3 regions of the Neobacillus sp. NPDC097160 genome follow, and region 3 is predicted to be linked to each of the others. Evidence: riboswitches for the same ligand, from Rfam matches in the RefSeq annotation. Region 3 holds a riboswitch; each other region holds the start of a gene.

Region 1 (6,813 bases), on a different contig from region 3:
GTGGCTAAACCTTGAGTAGCACCAAGCAGTGTTAACGGAAGGATTCTTTTTTCAATTGGCATGGAAGCAATTCCGATCACCATGCTGCCTGGAATTAAGATCGCTGCGCCAATGCTTTGAATAAAACGGGCAGCGATTAAGAAGTCCCCGTTATTCGCGAGCCCGCAGAGTGCTGATCCAAGTCCAAAAACAAACAGTCCTACAATATAAAATTTATTTCTGCCGAACATTTCGGCAAACCTTGCCATCGGAATCGCTAAAACGGCAATTGTCATTGTATAGACATTGAGCATCCATGAGCTCGTTTCCAACGTCGTATGCAGACTATCCTGAATCGCTGGAAGCGTTATGTTCATAATCGTTGAATCCAGCATACAAACAAATACCCCTATACACATGAGCAAAACTACCTTCATTCCACCTGTTCCCTTCATTCAATTACCCCCCTTGTTTTTCATTCAAATTTTTTAGTTCTTCGTCAACCATTCTCAAAATCATCTCAGCTTGGCGAATCCCAAATTCTAAAGTAAATCTTTTGTGGTGTTCCATATCTGAACCACACATATCAGCTATTCTTGTTAAATTGTCATACATCGCCTGGCTCTTATCGCGTTCTTCCTCTAACCAATCTTTAATCTTATCCTTTGTGGTAAATCGTCCAAAAAATATGCGGATGAGGACATCTGACCTTGTAATCGTCGGATTGATTGGACTGTTTAGGTAATGTTGAAACTGTTCCTTTCCCTTTCCTGTAATTACAAATAAATTCTTGTTCGGCTTTCCGTCTTGCTGGATGACCTGTTTTTCCACAAGTCCTTCCTTTTCCATTTTCCTTAGTGCTGGATAAATTGCGCCAAATGAAGCATCAAAAAAGTAAGAAACGGAATTCTCCATCATTTGCTTGATATCATATCCACTCATTGGCTCCTCATATAAAAAGCCAAGAATTACGTCTTGTATGTTCATTTCGTTTTCACCTCATATTATTTATGTTTATATTATCATTGTTAATATTATTGTTGTCAATATGTAAAATGGATATTTTTATCAATTTTTTGCTAAGGACCAAGGAGTAAATCAACTGCTGCAGTTGCTTTATCCCTGAAGTAAAATTTGTAAATACTTTTTTGGGTAAAAAATAAACCTATCCACAATGTGAATAGATTTATTTTTGCTTATAGTAGGTAATCGCCAAGGCAAAGGCCAATACTGCCCCTTTAACAATATCCATGGCATAATACGGAACCGACATCATCACAAGGCCATTTTGCAAAATTCCAATTAGAACTGCCCCAATAAAGGTGCCAAATGCGTTGGGTTTGCCGGCCCCAAGGACAGAAAAGCCGATAAACGCAGCAGCAACAGAATCCATCAAGTAAGGTGCACCAGAGTTGATTTCTGATGTCATAACGCGGGATGCAAGCACAATTCCGCCAATCGCAGCAAAAAGGGCCGAAAGCAAGTAGGCAGCTACCTTATATTTATTGACGGGTATACCGGAAAGCCGAGCGGCCTCTTTATTTCCGCCAATCACATACATATAACGGCCATGCTTAGTGTAGGTCAAAAAGATATGAACAATAATAACTGCCACAGCCATGATGATTATAATCCATGGAACCGCTCCAATTTTTGCAAAAAAAGGGCTGATGAGACCTGTTGCCATCGAGCCATCCGGCATCACCATATTTTGCGAAACCGATGCCCCTTTTGTATAGGTAAGTGCCGTCCCTTGAATGATAAACATCGTTGCTAACGTCATCAGCATATCCGGAATCCTCAGCTTCACGATCATGAATGAGTTTAATGCCCCAACTAATAATGATGCGAGAATGGCAGAAATGATGGCCACTACTATATTTTGCGAAAACCAGACAAACATCGAAATGACGATGGCGTTTGATAACGATGCTACCGAACCGACCGAGAGATCGAAACCGTCGACGGACAACGAAATCGTAATTCCGATGGCAATAATCGTCACAATCGAAATCGATCGTAAGATATTGATGATATTACTTCCTTGAATAAAGGTAGGATTCGCTATTGAAAAAATAACAATAAGTGCAAGAATCGTGATGATCGTTCCGTATTTATATAAAAAATGAAACAGCTCAAATCCCTTTTTCACTGGGGCTCCTTGATTCTTAGCTGAAATTTTTGCTTCCATTCTACCTGCCCCCTGTTGAATAAAATAATACTTCCTCTTCATTCGTTGCCTTTGTAACCAATTCCTTTACTGACCTGCCATCATATAAAACATAGATTCGATCCGTGATTCCGATCATTTCGGATAGTTCAGATGAAGCGTAAATGATGGCCTTTCCTCTTCTTGCCAATTCGATGATTAATTCAAAGATGTCCTTCTTTGCTCCTACGTCAACACCTTTTGTTGGTTCATCAAAAATATAAACATCTGCCTCAGCAACAAGCCACTTCCCGATTGCCACCTTTTGCTGATTTCCACCTGATAGATTTTGCACCTTCGTTTCTTCCGATGGTGTTTTAATACCAAGAAGACTGATCAACTGTTTTGCCGAATTTTTTTCCTTTTTTCTGTCTACAAAACCAAATACCTTTGAAAAACTTCCTAGATTCGCAGCGGACAAATTAGCTTCAACGGATTCAAGAATGAGAATTCCTTCTTTTCTCCGTTCCTCCGGGACTAAGGCAAGCCCGTTTTTTACCGCATCATATGGGCTTTTTAAGGATAATTTGTTCCCATTAATGATGATTTCTCCGCCTGTTAGTTTCTCCGAACCAAATAATGCTTTGCACAGTTCTGTCTTTCCAGCCCCTACAAGCCCTGCAATACCAACGATTTCTCCTGATTTAACGTGCAAATGTAAATCTTTAATTTTTTCCTTATCTGTAAGTCCCTTTACTTCAAAAACCGTGTTTCCAATTGCCGTATTTTTTTCTGGGAACTGTTCCTCCAGCTTTTGCCCAAGCATATGCTCGACAACTTTATTTTGGGTAATAGCGGCAATCTTTTCTTTTTCCACAAATTCACCGTTTCTCATGATGGTTATCACATCACACACTTCAAAAATTTCCGGTAAGCGATGGGAGATAAAAACAATTCCTACATCTTGCTTTTTTAACACTCGAACAATCCGAAAAAGTTCGTTCGTTTCCAGATGGCTCAATGGTGCTGTCGGTTCATCCAAAATCAGAAACTTACATTGATTCGAGATTGCTCTGGCAATTAAGATCATTTGTTTTTCCGCAAGTGTCAGCTCACTCACAAGCTTCTTTGTCGAAAGTGTGATGTTCATCCCCGTTAAAATTTCTGCTGCTTTTTGATGAAGCTTCTTCCAGTTTATCCACTGGCTATTCCCCATGTTATGGACGGTGTCGAGCAGCATGATATTTTCCGCGACAGTTAAATACGGTATGAGGGCAGTATCAACTTCCTGGTATACAATTTGAATTCCGGCATCCTGGGCACATTTTGGCGAACGGATATTGAGATGTTTCCCGTCCAGCGATATCTCCCCTGTGTAATGGTCATAAGCCCCTGATAAAACCTTCATTAACGTTGATTTCCCAGCACCATTTGCCCCAATCAATGCCTGAATAGTTCCCGTTTCCGTTGAAAAATTTACTTGATTCAATGCCCTTACACCTGGAAATTCAATCGAGATGTTTTTCATTTCTAATGTTGAGCCCATCGAACTTCCACCCCCTTATTAAAACGGCACCCCCTTAATCTAGCGAAAAAGAGAGTGCAGCTCACGATTACTTCTTATAATGCTTCTTTAATGTTTTCATCCAATCCTCTTCAAATGCTGTGGACTCGCCCCAGCCTGGAATGATTTTTGAAAGATTAACCATGTTTATAGGATCCTTTGACTTCTGAAGATTTTCTTGTGAAACAAGCGATGCTTCTAAATCATATGTTTTCGGTGTTTCTTCACCGGCTAATTTTTTCGCAAGTAATCTCATATCAACAGCACCGATTAATTTAGGGTCAACCGCAGCTGTATATTTCCAAGCACTGCCTTTTCTTTGGATATCTTGGAGGTCGGCATTCGACACGTCAATCCCATAGATTTTTACCTCTTCACGCCCTGCTTCTTTAAGTGCACGTGCTGCACCGATGGCAAAGGCATCCCAAGTAGCAAAAATCGCATCCAATTTACCTTTCGGATATTTATTCAACATCGCGGCCACTGCATTTTGCGTTTGGACACTTGTATCAGCAGCAGCTACCCCGAAACGCTCCACTTCTTTGATACCAGAGTTTTTTGCAAGCACATCCTGGTAAACTTTGTTGCGGCGGACCATTGGCGGGAAACCGTCTACCCATAGGTAAGCAATATTCGCTTTACCATTCGTTTCCTTTACAAGCTGGTCAAGCGCTAACGTCGCTAATGCCTCGTCATCCTGCGAAGTAATGGTTACACCCTCTACATTTGCTAAGTTTGGATTTGAATCAAACGCTACAACACTTTTTCCTTTTTCAACAATCTTCTTCACATCGTTAATTGTCGCATCATCATCGCCATGGGAGATGATAAAGCCGTCATAGTCTTGGTCTAGTGCCTGATTAATGGCATCATGGAATTTTGCTGTGTCGCCATTTGCCGTAAACACGTCCACTTTTAAACCTAATGCTTCTCCCTCTTCCTTTGCCCCTGCTAGGAATTGGGCAGTATGATCGTCACCGCCAATTTTGCGGATGACCTTGATTTTTAACTGATCCCCTTTGGAAAATGCTTCTGGTACCCCTACAAGCGAAACCTTTTTGTTGCCGCCTGCCTGCTTTGTTTCTCCTCCAGATGCACATCCTGTGAGTAGTAGTGTTGCTGCCAATGCTGATACGAATGTACTTTTTAAAATATTTCTTTTCATTTTAAAACTCCTTCTCTTTGTTTTTACTAATTCTCCGTTTCTCCTATAGGAAAAGTTTGTTTTTATGTAAAATAAAAAACCTCTCCAGAAAAGAGAGGTTTCATCACAAATAGAAGGACTACTCCTCTCTTATCTTTCAAACAAATAATTTGTTTGCAGGATTTAGCACCAATTCCTTTCCGGAACGGTTGCTGGGCGTCATCGGGCCAGTCCCTCTGCCACTCTTGATAAGAGAACGTAATATTCATTTAAAGTATTAAACTTAATTTAAACTCCTATTAATAAGTTGTCAATAGTATTTTGAATATTTCTAATTAAAAATATCCAAAATACTCGTATTAGATTTTCAATTTCCTTGTTTTTTACTTTTGTATTCTATTTTTTCTTAAGCTAAAGTCACAATCTCGATAATAGCTATTTTTTACTAAGATGTTGGGGCCGAGGCAGGAAACTGCTGGACAATGGCAGCTCAAATCTTTAGCCAATGTTGATGATTGCCAAGTTTCGTAGGCATCTTTCAGCTTCGTAGTTTGGATATTTCCTAGCGATGGTGTGTCACCAAAATCAGTGACAATTATGTCACCGTTAAATATATTTACATTTAAACGGGAACGGCCGTCCGGATCGTTTCTGACGGTGACATTCTTACATTCATACAGTCTTTTTAAAAGGTCTAAATCCTCTTGGTTACTGCTGCATGCATAGAATGGCAGTGTTCCAAACAGCATCCATACCTTTTCATCCCGTATATCTAGTAAGTGATGGATAGCCTCTCTAATTTCATCCAATGATAAGGTTTCAAGATTACTAGCAAAGTCGCTAGGGTACATAGATTGTAATGAATCTCTTGGCATTTGGCAATAAAAAAAAAAGAGCGTTACCCTGTTAAAGAGCTAACGCTTTGTTGACTAGTTTATTTAGATTAAGTTCGCCCTCTACTACAACTATAACGCCATTTTTACCTACGAAAATATTCTCTTGCTGCGGCTGCGGTCTTCCTAGTAGCTTTGCGATTTTAGAAGTTTGCTTATCCATCCTGCTAACGCCCTCTTTCGTTGTAATTTACAAAGATAGGCGCAGCCCTTCGCAATATTTGGTATCAATGGACAAAAAAAGAGCGCTAAGGCTGTTAATGCCCTGCGCTGCTTCTTCGTTATTACCTTTTCTCATAATTCGCTAAAACTAACTCTTTGTAACGCTTGTATGCGTTCGCTGCTGCCTTATTACCTAGCCCCTTTTCGTATAGCTTATAAAGGTCGTCTAAGTTAGGCGCTGCCGTGTTATAGCCTGTTAGGTCGGTGGTCATGTAGTCGGCGGTCGTATGTTTTAATACATTTTCGTCTCCTAGGATTAACATATTGTTAGTTATAATAACTCGCAAAATGTCACCCCCTTTCGCTGCTGCTGCGTTATTACATGCCCATTTCTACACGTTTAACAAATTCGCTTTTAGACGTGAAATAAGCGTATGAATTATTGGCATAGTGCTGTGTGTCTCTGCTAATTTCGCCTAATTTTTCCGCTAGAATGGAAGGCACAATGCCCGAATTTAACATAGCTTTTGCTCGTCCTAGTGCCTCTGTAGCCGCCTCTGCGCCTTGTGGCTGCGCTCTCTTGAATAACTCCGAATGAATGGCGCTTAGCTGCCGTTTAGCTTGGTGGCGGTCTTCTACCGTTCCAGTTAGCGCATAGCTTGATAGTTCTAGTACGCTTTCGGCGGCTTGCTTGGCTAGCGTTGGTTGTTCAACCTCTGTTAGCGTTTGAAGCGCCTCTAGTGCCGTCTTAGCGCTGCCTGCAAAGATTACCTTCGCTTTGACTTGCTGCATTTTACTATTGAATAACGCTTGCTCTACGTCGGAAGGTTGTGGCGTTCCTTTCGCTAATAGTCGTTCTGCGTCTACTTTGGCAGATACAACCGCCTCGTCATGCAACCGCTGCATGGCGTGTAAATCCTTC
Region 2 (6,813 bases), on a different contig from region 3:
CATGACCAATGTATAAAATAGCTTTCATCTCCAAAATACTCCCCTCTGGCCCTATCCGTGCACAACCGGTAGATTGGGAACAATTTCTTCTTGAAACCAGTTTAATTTATTATGAAGGCGGACGACCTCGCCAATCACAATCATGCTTGGATTGGAAACTCCCGATTCTTTCACTCGTGCTTCAATCGTCTCAAGCGTACCGATTACCGTCTGCTGATCGCTTAACGTCCCCCATTGGACAAGGGCGATTGGCGTTTCCGGTGATTTGCCGTTTTGAATTAATTGTTTCGCTATGGTGGTAAGATGGGATACCCCCATATAGATACAAATCGTGTCAACAGCATTTGCCAAATGGAACCACTTATGCTCTGCGGCAACATCACCTGCCTGGTGTCCGGTAATGAAAGCAAAACTTTTGCTCAAGCTTCGATGGGTCACAGGAATCCCGGCATAAGCGGAGGCAGCAATCCCAGCCGTGATGCCCGGGACAATTTCAAATGGCACATCGTTTCGGACGCATTCCTCCGCCTCTTCTCCGCCGCGTCCGAATACAAAAGGATCTCCTCCTTTTAAACGAACGACCTGATACCCCTTTTTAGCGTATTTTACCAAAAAGTGATTTATGGTCTCTTGCTTCATCGTATGGTAATGCGGGAGCTTGCCGCAATACACCAGCTGTGCCCCTTCTTTTGCATAATGCAGCAGTTCAGGATTAACCAGCCGATCATATAGGATGACATCGGCTTGCTGCAGGCAGCGCAATCCTTTTACTGTAATTAAATCTGGATCACCGGGACCCGCACCCACTAAAAAAACCTTGCCAACCATGGCCACTCATCCTTTCACAGCTAGATAATGTTTTTTTCTTGCATATATTGAAAAATTTGTTCTACTGCTTCTTCTACTGTCAAAAGGTCAGAACGGATTGTGATTTCCGGATGCTCAGGTTCCTCATATGGGGAATCAATTCCTGTAAAATCCTTAATTTCACCGCGCCGCGCCTTAACATAAAGCTGTTTTGGATCACGGCGTTCGCATTCATCCAACGGACACTTTACGTAAACCTCAATAAACTCATCTTTTTCAAAAAGGACACGAACCTGGTCCCTGTCCGAGCGGAATGGGGAAATAAAAGCGGTTGTTACAACTGTACCGCTATCGACAAACAGTTTCGCTACTTCGCCAATCCTCCTAATATTTTCAGTCCGGTCATGATCCGAAAACCCGAGGTCACGGTTAAGACCGTGACGGATATTATCACCATCGAGGACATATTCATTGATGCCATGGCGGTACAATTCACTGGAAACAGCGTTGGCAATCGTCGATTTTCCGGAGCCTGACAGCCCGGTAAACCACAGGACACAGCTGCCATGACCATTTTGAACACGCCGGTTGGACTTCGTAACAGCTGCTTCGTGCCAGGTAATATTCGTTGCTTTAGACATGTTCGTTTCCCCCTTAAACTGTTGCGCTTTCTTTTAATCCCTCAATCAGCACTTCTACTACCTCTTTCCGGCTGAATGTAGACGGAGGAAGTGTGCCGGAGCGAAGCAATTCCCTTACTTTTGTTCCCGATAGGATCACCCTGTCTTCGTTGCTATGCGGGCATGTTTTATCGGAAGCCATTCCTTCACATTTATTGCAGTAAAAGCTGTGTTCAAAGAATAGTGGCTTAATGCCAAGCTCCCCTTCAGGAAATTCACTAAAAATGAGCTGTGCATCATAGGTTCCATAATAATTGCCGACACCTGCATGGTCGCGTCCAACGATGAAATGGGTGCAGCCAAAGTTTTTCCGGGCGATGGCATGAAAAATAGCTTCTCTTGGACCAGCGTACCGCATTGCTGCAGGATAGACACCAAGCTGTACTCGATTGCTAGGATAGTAGTTTTCTAGCAAAACCCTGTAGCTTTTCAAGCGGACATCGGCAGGTATGTCATCAGACTTTGTTTCTCCAACAAGCGGATTGACAAATAATCCATCAACCGTTTCTAATGCAGCTTTTTGAATGTATTCATGGGCCCGGTGGATCGGATTCCGCGTTTGGAAGCCAACGACCGTTTTCCAGCCCTTTTCTTCAAATAGTGCTCGAGTTTCCTTCGGCTCTAGCCATACATCGCTGAATACTCCTTTTTTCGGTTTTTTAACTAATGTTACTTCACCAGCAACATAGACCGGACCTCTTTCATAAAGTCGCTTAACTCCCGGATGGGCAAGCTCTGGTGTTCTGTAAACCTCAATTGCTTCCTTATCTATATTCGGTTCGTACCATTCAGATACCTTAATAACACCATAAACCTCTTTTTGAAAAACTAACTTGATTTCTTGGCCCTCAGTTAGGGTTGCTGCGGTTTGATAGGAGACAGGAAGTGTCACAGGAATCGACCAGATCGTGTTGTCAGCTAAGCGCATGTTAGTGACGACGGATTCGTAATCAGCTTTTCCGAGGAACCCTGTTAGCGGACTGAACAGTCCTACTCCTATGAGTTCAAGGTCACTCAAGGCGATTGCATCAATTTCAAGTTCTTTTTCAATTAGGGAAAGGTCATAGTTTGGGTTATAAGCTTGAATTAATTTTCCTCCATGAGGTTTAGGTAAAAATGACATATTTTCTTCAAATCCTTTCAATAATTAATGTTTTAAAATGCTGTTATTGGCGGATAATACACTCCAATCAGCGCATAACACGTTCTAATCAGCGATATCCACTCCAATCAGCGCATAATCCACTCCAATCGGCGGATAACACGTTTCAATCAGCGGATAACACGCTTCAATCAGCGCATAATCCACTCCAATCAGCGCATCCACGCGGCCCATTCTCCCCTTAATCCTTCACAACCTCCTGATGCACTGTTATCGCGGGCTTTTGCCGCTTCATCAATGACAACACACCGATGACGGAAATCAGCACACCAACCATAGCGATGATCGGGTAAAAATTATGCTCGATGATCAATTGAATGAGGGTGTATGACAGCACCATCGACAGGACAGGTGATACGATCCAAACGGTAAGCAGCTGGACGACGATGTCTTTTTTCAAAACGGATCTGCCGTGCTTCGCGAAGCCCATTCCAATAATGGATGAGGTCGTGATTTGAGTCAGCGGGACAGGGATCCCGAATACAGATGCCACTGTCACGATGGTAGCGCCTGTTCCTGAGATCACGCAGCCCTCTTCCAGCTTCAGCGCCGTTATTTTTTTTCCGTTTGTTTCAAGGACGCGCTGCCCAAGCAGTAATGCCCCGCCTGCGACGAATAAGCCACCCCAGAAAATGCCGGTTCCGGTAGAGAGGATTTTGGCGCCGACTAGCGGTCCGACAGCATTCGCTACATTGTTCATCCCGGCCGAAAAGGCTTCAAACAGCCCCATAAAAACGACCAGCAAAGATAGAACAGGAACAGCTTTTGGAGCCTCCATCCATTTTTTAAGCCTTTTATTTTTCAAAATATAGGAAGCACCGATGGCGATAACGAATGCGGCAAACGGTGTAAGCAGCCAAAAAAACATGATCCAGACAAGCTTGCTGACAAATACCGACTGGTACACAATCCCGGCGCCGACGACAGAACCAACTGCCACTTCACTTGTGGAGAGCGGGATGCCAAAGATATTGGCCAAAAATAAGGATAATGCAGCTGACGACAAAACGATTAGGGCAATTGGAACGGTAAAGGTGTGATTCGGGACAATCCCGCTGCCAATTGTTTTGACAACTTCACCGCCGCCGAGCCAAGCTCCAAAGAATACAGCGATACTACACAACAGGAGGGCCAGCCGCTTTTTCACAACTCCAGATCCGTAGGCTATACCCATCGAAGCCGCCGCGCCACTGGCACCAATATTTATGGCGAAAAATAATCCAATTGTTAATGCAATAATTGTGAGCAAAAGAAAAGCCTCCTTTATCCCGCATCAGTGGGGAACTGACTGTTTGATTCAACTTTCATCAGCAAAGCCCCACTAGTTAAGATTCACCTCAGCGGGTATGCAAACCACATTCCGTCTTCCCACTTCCCGCCCAGCGGCCGGCACGTGAGTCACCATCCGACCCGGCAGGTTGTGTACATGGAAAGCAGCCGATACTTGGGTATTGATGGTCGTGCAGGGTGTTGTACGGGAGGTCTTTTTCCCTGATGTAGTCCCAAACATCATCCCAAGTCCAATGAATCAAAGGACAAATTTTGATATTCTCGAATTTTTCATCCTTATTTATGAATTCAGTTTCTGCCCTTGTTGGTGACTGTTCCCTGCGAAGCCCCGAGATCCACGCTTGTTTTGCTGTCAATGTCTCCTTCAAGGGAATGACCTTGCGGATTTGGCAGCATTGGTTCGGATCTCTTTTCCATAAGGCTGACCCGTACTCCGCCGCCTGTTCATCTAAACTTACCTTTGGCTGTTTGCGCTCAATCCTCAGAGTCGGAAAGCGGGCTTCAATCTTATCAATCACCTCATACGTTTCCGGGAAGTGTAAGCCAGTATCTAAAAAAACAATCTGGGCATCTGGCTTCACTTGCTGGATTAGGTCAATTAACACAATTGCTTCGGCCCCGAAACTTGATGCATAAACAATTTCCTCATCAGGATAAGAATGGTATACCCACTCTAAAACGGAACGAGCACCCTTTGTTTCATCTTCAATTTGAAAATCACCTGAAATTTGTCTCCAATTATTAAACGTAATAGCAGTTGTCATGGCTCCAAGCCTCCTTTTTTCCAAGAAAAAAAGGCAGTCTTCCACTTAATAAAGTGAAGACCGCCTCTAGTTTGTCTAGTCAGCGATTTTTATTTTGTTGAAGACGAACCTTTTCATTTTTCTCAAGTTGCACAATTTTTCCATCCTGGACCACAAGCGTGATCGATCCAAATTTTAACGTTTCCAGCATCTTCTCTAAATGCGCAATGAGTTCTTCTCTTTCATCAGCTTTCAGTTGATTCGTCCCCCTTTCATGAAAAAGACGTCCTTCCAATCGGGAAAGGCGTCACATTTCTGTATACACCTTATCGCTCAAAATGAAAGTCATTTTGCTGGAGTTAGCACCTTACAATGCAGGTTGCCATGCTTCATCGGGCCAGTCCCTTAGCCACTCTTGATAAGAATTTATAATATTTATTGAAATTAATCCTACCATACCAATAGGTTTTAAGTAAATAAGAAAATGAAAAATTTAAAAAATTATCATTTGCACCTTTTTTAAGCTTGTCCTAGTATCGAATAATGCCGGACATTCTAGGTAAATTCGCATAGAAAAAAGCAGCATAATAACTGCTTTTTACACTTGCATCTTCATATTTTTAAGTATCTTTTACTCTCATTTACTAAGTATTCAAAAAGGAATCCCACTCACTATCCATGGAAATCGGAGCAAGATCCTTACCTTCCACTTGTTTTTCAATATCTTTATATTCTTCCTCTAAATCGCTTAAAGTCCATTCATAAAGGTGCTTGTTATTTATTTTATAAATGCCGGATTTAATGAGCTCATCAATTAGAAGATGTCTTTTTTGTTGAACCTCATTCTGTTGTAAATGATTCATCATCTGAACCCTCCAATCGTTAGACTTAAGGGCATTATAAATTGTATTTACCCCAAATATTGTCGAATAATCATTTAATTACATTCATTTAATGGAATTGTATGAACGTCAATAACTAGCCTGTTCATTTTATGCGGTTTGTAATAATTTAATACGAGTGAAATATTATCTACCTTCTTAGCTTAGTTATTTTTGAAAAATTTTTTAAAAACTTGATGCCATTTTGCCTAATCTGCATTTACTGTAATGTGAAGGAGATGATGACAATGACGGAATTAAATTTTCATCAAATTGCCCATGAGTTATTAAAGAAAGAAGTGGAGCTTGTTACTCTTCAAGGTAATTTTACTGGAAGGCTTCTTGAGGTTGGTAATGATGTTCTTGTATTGGAAAGCAGGGGCCGAATTCGTCCAAGACTTGTAGCCATACGAATTGAGGTTATTGTGGCAATTTTTCGCGTAGAGCAAATGCCAAGAGGACCATTTGGTTTTAATCCTCCAGAGGAATTGAATGCTGAGCAGGACCAGCATGAAAGCAGCGATGATTAAGAGCAGGCCGGACGCCTAAATACCAAGAATTAATCATGAGCAGTCGATGCGGATGCTCTTTTGTTATTTATAGATAAAATTAATTTCAGAGAAAGCAAAAGTTTTAATCTTGCTTTCTCTTTTTTACGATTGAAAATCTTATGGGTAAACCTAGTTTACGTGCTGATGTGTGATAAATCCATTTGTCTTTGATGCATAGGGCAGCACAGTGACAGAATCTCTCTTAGTATTTTGTCTTGTAAATAATTCCTTATAATAACCGTTTATGTTTAGTAAGTTTTCGTGGTTTCCACTTTCCATGATTTCTCCGTTTTTCACAACAAATATCGTATCAGCATGTAAAATGGTTGAAAGCCGATGAGCAATCATAATGATGGTCTTTTCCTTGTCAAAGTGTTGAATTGACTCTTGAACAAGCTGTTCACTTTCATTATCAAGTGCACTTGTGGCTTCATCCAGTATAATAATAGAGGGATTTTTTAAAAATACACGTGCAAGTGAAATCCGTTGTTTTTGGCCACCAGAAAGTTTAATCCCTCGTTCTCCTATTTCTGTGTCATATCCTTTCGGCAACATGGAAATAAATCCATGCGCAAAGGCTTTTCGAGCGGCAGAAATGATCTCATCATCTGTGGCATCAAGCTTTGCCATTTTAATATTGTCTTTAATTGACGAGCTATATAAAAAATTATCCTGTGTAACGATTCCCATATGATCCCT
Region 3 (6,813 bases):
CGTTTTTTTACATGAAGGGAAATGAATTGTCTCTATGAAAAAACTAGCCTGTTTACTTATATTACTTTCACTCAGTAGTATATTTTCTTCATCAGCATCGGCTCATTCCAATAACAGTGAGGGGTATTCGCTCATTGAAGTAAAGAATAACACTCTTGACTATGAACTTAAGGTTGATCTTGAGGAATTAGGGCATGCGTTGAATAAGGAAATCGATCAAACTGAATTAATCGATTCTGCAGTTGTTGAAAACTATGTTAATACCCATATAAAGCTTTATGCTGATAGCGTTCAGATTGAAGGAAGTATTCAAAAATCTGATGTAGAAATGATAGAGGACCGTCAGTTTGCAGTGATGAATATGACCTATAAGATCGAACAGATTCCTGAAAAATTAGTTGTCGATTACAATCTTTTTTTAGATGATTCGGATCCGAGCCATGCCAACTTTGCGACGATTAAAATGGATGGGAAGCAGCAAGAAAAAATTCTTACATATGAATCAAGAGAACTAGAGATTGGCCAGGTAAGCATGTTCCAGAACATAAAACAATTTACCCTGCTTGGATTAGAGCATATCTTTACGGGCTATGACCATATTTTATTTGTCATTAGTTTACTTTTCGGGGTAAAAAACTTTCGCCATATCGTTTCATTAGTAACGGCTTTCACAATTGCCCATAGTATCACCTTGGCGCTTGCCACTTTGAACCTTGTCTCGCTGCCCAGCAAATTGGTGGAGTCAGCAATTGCGCTAAGTATTGTGTATGTTGCACTCATCAATATTTTTAATCGCGAGCCAAAACATCAGCCGTGGCTGGCCTTTGGCTTTGGACTCATTCATGGCTTTGGCTTTGCCGGAATTTTAGCAGAAATGCGATTGGACCGAGAATCGCTGGCAGCCTCACTTCTGTCTTTCAATATTGGAATCGAACTCGGACAGCTCATCATCGTATCCCTGGCCTTGCCAGTCATTGCCTTTATTCAAAAGATAAAGCGAATGAACTGGCTCATCCCCGGAACCTCAATTGGTATTTTGAGCTTCGGCCTTGTATGGTTTATTCAGAGGGCTTTTTGAACCAAGGGGACGGTTCTCATGGCTTCACTTGAGAACCGTCCAAGCTTTATTTAAATCTAAATAGTAAACCCGATTTTCCCAAATTGGTCGGCATTTTCCATACGCTTGAATGCTTGGTCAAATTGTTCCAATGGATAGATCCGATCGATAACAGGTTTTATTTGATGTGTTTGAATAAACTCGATCATTTCTTTATACTCTTCGCCGCTGCCCATCGTGGAACCGATCAGACGATATTGTCCATAGAAAAAGTCACGCAGATTGAGGTCAACGACATCCCCTGCAGACGCTCCAAATGTGACAATGGTTCCCCCGCGCTTCAACTGTTTGAGGGACTTATTAAAGGTAGCCGCACCAACACATTCAATGACCAGGTCCACTTTTTCGCCGCCAAGCGCCTTCTCCCAGTCTCCATTGCTATCGAAGGCCCTGTCCGCACCAAGTTCGAGAGCTTTCTGGCACTTGTCATGCGATCGGGAGGTAACGAGAACAACGGCTCCTGCTGCTTTGGCGAATTGTAGTAAGAAGGTGGCAACACCGCTGCCAATGCCAGGAATTAGTACTTTCATTCCAGGGCGGACTTGACCTTGGGTAAACAATGCCCGATAGGCTGTCAGTGCTGCTAAAGATAGGACACCTGCCTCCTCCCAAGTTAAATACTGAGGTTTTTGCACGACATTCTCAGCGTGAATGATGATCTGCTCCGCAAAGGTACCGTTGTCTGGATAGCCAAGAAGGTCAAATTCTTCTGGGGGTGCCGGACTTTTTTCTCTCCACCTAAGGCTTGGATTTATGATGACTTCATCCCCGGCCTGAAGTCCGACGACACCCTCACCGACAGCATCTATAACTCCAGCACCGTCCGAACCGATAATAAGTGGTGGTTCCGTAGGTTTATGACGCTGAAGCACGAACAAATCACGATGGTTTAAGCCTGCGGTCTTCAGGCGTACGCGTACCTGCCCCGCCTGTGGACGCAGTTCTTCTGTTTCACGACACGATAATCCATCAAAACCCGTTTTCTCAGCATGAATAATGGCTTTCATCCAATCACTCCTTTTTCCAATTACGTTTATAAAAATACTCAATATAATAATCATAATCTGAAAAATGAAATTTTAAAAGAAATTGAGAAAAGATGTGAAGTTCATGAGGACGAATCTTGTGAAGGAATCGGTGAAACTGTCCACATGAGGGGTTCATGAGGACGAAACTAGCAAAGGAATGGGTGAAACTGTCCGCATGAGGGGTTCATGAGGACAAAACTAGCAAAGGAATTGGTGGTACTGTCCATATGAGGGGTTCATGAGGACGAATTGGAGAATTATTTTTGCAAAAAAAAAACATCCCAGCTCATTATTTTTTTGAGATGGGACGAACTGGTTCTACAAGATGAAAGGGAAGGTATTCGTGGTTGTTTTCGATTTTTTCAATGATGGTTGCTAATAACTTTTTCATATTTATTTCCTCCTATTGATTTGATACCTTTATTATCAAGGATATGGTGTATTTAGACAATCTTGCTGAAAACGGAAACAATTGGATTGAAAACGACAACATTCCCAATGTAAGCGATGTTTCCCATCGCTTTCTTAGTAATTCATCGTTATTCGCCGTTTTTGAAGTGAAAGAACCGTCCCCCTACTTCAAAATATTTTTAATCCTACTTTATTGATTGATTTTATAGGAATGGAAGCGTTTTACTAAGGTGGAATACTATTTTCAGATGATTGACAAAATAAAAATAGATTAGTAATATCTAAACTATCTTAATAAACTCATAAACACTTATCGCGAGCGACCGAGGGACAAGGCCCTATGACGTCCGGCAACCCCCTTTTTGGGAAGGTGCCAATTCCTGCAGAATGACTTTCATTCTGAAAGATAAGTCGAAATATCCGTTTGTATTTCGATGCCTCTTTCAGTTGAAAGGGGCATTTTAATTTTTCCAAAACTATTGGATATAAAAAAAGAGGTCAGCATATGATTGAGATTCAGAATCTTACAAAGGTTTATAAAACGAAAAATGGCACGGTAAAAGGTGTTGATGAGGTTTCGCTCTCCGTTCGAAGAGGGGAAATTTACGGGATTGTCGGCTATTCCGGCGCTGGAAAAAGTTCGCTCTTGCGCTGTATCAATCTGTTGGAGCGGCCTACTTCAGGCGCGATTACCGTGGATGGCACTGATCTTACCCAATTAAAAGGGGAGAAGCTGCGTTTAGCACGGTTAAAAATTGGGATGATTTTTCAACACTTTTACCTAATCAGCCAAAAAACAGTGTTTGAGAATATTGCGTTTTCCTTGAAAGCTGCCAACTATCCAAAAAGCCAAATCAAAGCACGGGTCGAAGAACTGCTGGCAACCGTCGGGCTTGCGGATAAACGGGATGTTTACCCTGCACAGCTGAGCGGGGGACAAAAACAACGGGTTGGGATCGCTCGGGCCTTGTCCAATAATCCGAAGGTGCTCTTATGCGATGAAGCGACTTCTGCATTGGATCCAACGACAACAAAGTCGATCTTGAATCTATTGAAAAAAATCAATAAGGAACTCGATATCACCATTGTGCTCATTACCCATGAAATGAATGTGGTCAAGGAAATTTGCCACCGCATGGCGATCATGCAGGATGGAAAGGTCATTGAGGAGGGCGCGGTGTATGACCTGTTTGCCAGCCCCCGGGCCGAACTGACAAAGGAATTTATTGAAAGTGTCGTGTCCTTTGATGTTCCGGAAGCCATTTTAAAAAATTGTGAGGGTCCGATCATAAAAGTGACCTTCAAGGGGAAAGTCGCCGGTGAGGGTGTCATTTCCGATATGCTCCAGCAATTTAACGTAAAAGGGAACTTCCTTCATGGTTCGATTGAATATATTCAAGAATTGCCGCTGGGCATCTTTATTATGGAACTGAAAGGGCAGAAGGAGGAAGTAAGCACGGCGCTTCAGTATATCGAAGACCGGGCAGCGCAAGTGGAGGTGTTACGCGATGGGCTTTGATTTTCAGCATCTTTTAGAACTGATTCCTGATATTAATACAGCTTTTGTCCAAACGATTTATATGATCATCATCTCTTTAGTGATTGCCATTGCCATTGGCCTGCCAGTGGGAATTCTCTTATATGTCACGGACAAAGGATTGTTTTTGCAAAATCGCGGACTTCAAGTTTGCATGGGTTTTATCGTCAATTTAATTCGGTCGATTCCATTTATTATCTTGTTGGTAGCATTGATTCCATTAACCAATTTTCTCGTTGGGACAACGATAGGGCCAACTGCCGCGAGCGTGTCGCTTTCGGTGGCATCGATTCCATTCTTTGCCCGAATTGTCGAGACGGCATTACGAGAGATTGATAAAGGGGTCATCGAAGCAGCGATTGCTGCGGGTGCTACTCCATGGATGATCATTAAGGATGTCCTCCTCCTTGAAGCAAGATCGGGGATTATTTCCGGTATTACCTTAACACTCATTAGTTTAATTGGCTTTTCGGCGATGGCGGGGACAGTGGGCGGCGGCGGAATCGGTGATTTAGCGATTCGCTTTGGTTACTATCGCTACGATAATACCATCATGATTGCGACTGTTGTTATATTAATTAATTTAGTTCAGTTTGTTCAGCTTCTTGGTGATTTCGTAGCCAAATCTGTTGATAAAAGAAAATAAGAGAGAAGGAAAATGTCATGAAAAAATGGTTTTTAGCAATGGTTTTACTTTTAGTCGTAGGGGCGTTAGCAGCTTGCGGCAGCAATTCAGAAAGCAGTGATAAGGCAAATGCCAAATCCAAGGATATTAAATTAGGGGCTACCGCCGGTCCGTATAGTGATATGTTAAAGAAGGCAATTGTACCTGGATTAGAGAAAAAGGGCTATAAAGTGGAAGTTGTCGAATTTAGCGATTATATACAACCAGACAAAGCGTTAGATAATGGTGATATTCAAGCGAACCTTTTCCAAAACTCGATTTACCTTGCAAGTTTTGCGAAAGAAAACAATATGGATTTGTCTGCTTTGATTTCGGTTCCAACAGCACCAATGGGTATTTTTTCAAAAAAATATAAATCATTAGATGAAGTAAAGGATGGGGCAACGGTTACCCTTCCGAATGACCCGACGAATGCGGCCCGTGCTTTGAATACTCTCCGCGATGAAGGGTTGATTAAAATCAATGAAAAGGCCGATCCGATTACAGTATCAGAGAAGGATATTACGGAAAACAAGAAAAACTTGAAATTCCAGCCGATTGAAGCTGGTCAGCTGCCTCGTTCTGTTGATAGCGCCGATTTAGCTGCTGTTCCTGGAAACTTCGCCTTAGCTGCTAAGATGGACTTGCTTGATGCCATAGCGCTTGAAAACATGCTTAATCCGTATCGCAATGTCGTTGCCATCAAAACAGAAAATAAAGATACCCAGCTGGCTAAGGATATTAAAGCCGTTGTAGAATCTGCTGACTTCGAAAAAATCATTGACGACCAATTCAAAGGCTTCGGAAAACCCGATTGGATGAAATAAAAAAAAGTCCCTTCTCAAATCGAGAAGGGATTGGTTCGTTATCTATAACTCGAGTTGCGTTTTTAATTCATTTTGCACTCTTTGCTTTTCTTCAGCTGACACCATTCCGTAATAGATGTGATTAATCATTGTTCCTTGTTCTTTAATCTCCATTTGCTGAATGGACTTTCCGGCATCCTTGTACCCTTTTTGAATCGATGCGATTTGATCAAATGTAAGGTTCGTTTTTACATTTTTGCCAAGGACGGTAAAAATATCGGAAAACTTCGTTAAGCTTGAAAGACTTGCTCCTTCTTTGACCACACCTTCAATAATTTGACGCTGTCTTGTTTGGCGGCCAAAGTCACCTTGAGGGTCTTCTTTTCTCATTCTTGTATAGCTTAAGGCTTGAGCACCATTTAAAGTAAGCTCTCCTTTTGCAAAATGAAAGCCATCTTGGCTGAAATCTAGATCATTCTGAACGGTGACGCCGCCAACGGCATCAACCATACTCGTGAATCCTTCCATGTTCACCTGGATATAATAATCAATGGGAATATCAAGGAAATCCTCGACGGTATCCATCGCCATTGGAACCCCGCCAAAAGCATAAGCATGGTTAATTTTGTCCTCTTTCCCTTTGCCGATAATTTCGGTACGGGTGTCCCTTGGAATGCTGAGCATCTTCACTGAATTGTTGTTTGGGTTGACCGTTAAGACAATCATCGTATCGGAGCGGCCCTTGTCACCTTCGCGCTCGTCCACACCAAGCATTAAGACTGAAAACGGATCTTTAGCCTTGAGCGAGACAGCTTCGTCCCGTTTTTCAGATTGTTTTCGCTCAATCGGCTGATGCATTGCGTCAACTGCTTTATTCAATGATTTATATACAGTGTACCCGTAAGCTCCTCCACCAATTACCAACAGAGAGAGAATTGCCGCGGTCACCTTTTTCCATGTTTTCTTTTTTCGAGATCTCATTTTGGAAAAAACCTCCTAAAAATCACTTGCTTCTCAGTTTACCAAAATAATAGGCTATTTGATATGTAAAAAATATGGAAATGTATTTTAGAAGTGGTTGATGTTTATAAAAAAATACCCTCTAAGCTTTTAGACGAATTTTCATATTGTACATTTTTTTATCCGCTACTCTTAATAAATCGTCAAGTGTTTTGCCATCACTGGGGTAGATAGCAGTACCGGCCGAAACGCTGATTTCTTTGTAAGTGGTTGAGATCATTTTAAGATTT

The links. A riboswitch is a leader RNA that binds a small molecule or an ion and turns the genes downstream of it on or off. The one in region 3 is predicted to bind S-adenosylmethionine.
Region 1: linked by a shared signal. The riboswitch ahead of ACIQXV_RS02785 (sugar ABC transporter substrate-binding protein) and the one ahead of ACIQXV_RS01450 (methionine ABC transporter ATP-binding protein) in region 3 are both predicted to bind S-adenosylmethionine.
Region 2: linked by a shared signal. The riboswitch ahead of ACIQXV_RS10770 (YezD family protein) and the one ahead of ACIQXV_RS01450 (methionine ABC transporter ATP-binding protein) in region 3 are both predicted to bind S-adenosylmethionine.

The regions. Positions count from the first base shown of each region.
Region 1 is NZ_JBIWDU010000002.1:168,631-175,443, forward strand. Features, by position in the region: gene ACIQXV_RS02765 (MFS transporter) at 1-434, opposite strand, end outside; gene ACIQXV_RS02770 (PadR family transcriptional regulator) at 439-966, opposite strand; gene ACIQXV_RS02775 (ABC transporter permease) at 1,166-2,170, opposite strand; gene ACIQXV_RS02780 (sugar ABC transporter ATP-binding protein) at 2,172-3,674, opposite strand; gene ACIQXV_RS02785 (sugar ABC transporter substrate-binding protein) at 3,742-4,857, opposite strand; SAM riboswitch class I at 4,984-5,091, opposite strand; gene yfkAB (radical SAM/CxCxxxxC motif protein YfkAB) at 5,220-5,711, opposite strand; gene ACIQXV_RS02795 (hypothetical protein) at 5,743-5,892, opposite strand; gene ACIQXV_RS02800 (hypothetical protein) at 6,014-6,238, opposite strand; gene ACIQXV_RS02805 (hypothetical protein) at 6,270-6,813, opposite strand, start outside.
Region 2 is NZ_JBIWDU010000006.1:189,469-196,281, reverse strand. Features, by position in the region: gene ACIQXV_RS10800 (sirohydrochlorin chelatase) at 1-28, opposite strand, end outside; gene cobA (uroporphyrinogen-III C-methyltransferase) at 52-828, opposite strand; gene cysC (adenylyl-sulfate kinase) at 849-1,448, opposite strand; gene sat (sulfate adenylyltransferase) at 1,462-2,610, opposite strand; gene ACIQXV_RS10780 (sulfate permease) at 2,831-3,898, opposite strand; gene ACIQXV_RS10775 (phosphoadenylyl-sulfate reductase) at 3,987-4,703, opposite strand; gene ACIQXV_RS10770 (YezD family protein) at 4,783-4,977, opposite strand; SAM riboswitch class I at 5,006-5,107, opposite strand; gene ACIQXV_RS10765 (Fur-regulated basic protein FbpA) at 5,327-5,545, opposite strand; gene ACIQXV_RS10760 (hypothetical protein) at 5,812-6,093, shown strand; gene ACIQXV_RS10755 (ABC transporter ATP-binding protein) at 6,244-6,813, opposite strand, start outside.
Region 3 is NZ_JBIWDU010000001.1:333,499-340,311, forward strand. Features, by position in the region: gene ACIQXV_RS01440 (HupE/UreJ family protein) at 35-1,078, shown strand; gene ACIQXV_RS01445 (zinc-binding dehydrogenase) at 1,135-2,124, opposite strand; SAM riboswitch class I at 2,864-2,969, shown strand; gene ACIQXV_RS01450 (methionine ABC transporter ATP-binding protein) at 3,062-4,075, shown strand; gene ACIQXV_RS01455 (methionine ABC transporter permease) at 4,065-4,739, shown strand; gene ACIQXV_RS01460 (MetQ/NlpA family ABC transporter substrate-binding protein) at 4,757-5,584, shown strand; gene tagU (polyisoprenyl-teichoic acid--peptidoglycan teichoic acid transferase TagU) at 5,627-6,544, opposite strand; gene ACIQXV_RS01470 (GGDEF domain-containing protein) at 6,666-6,813, opposite strand, start outside.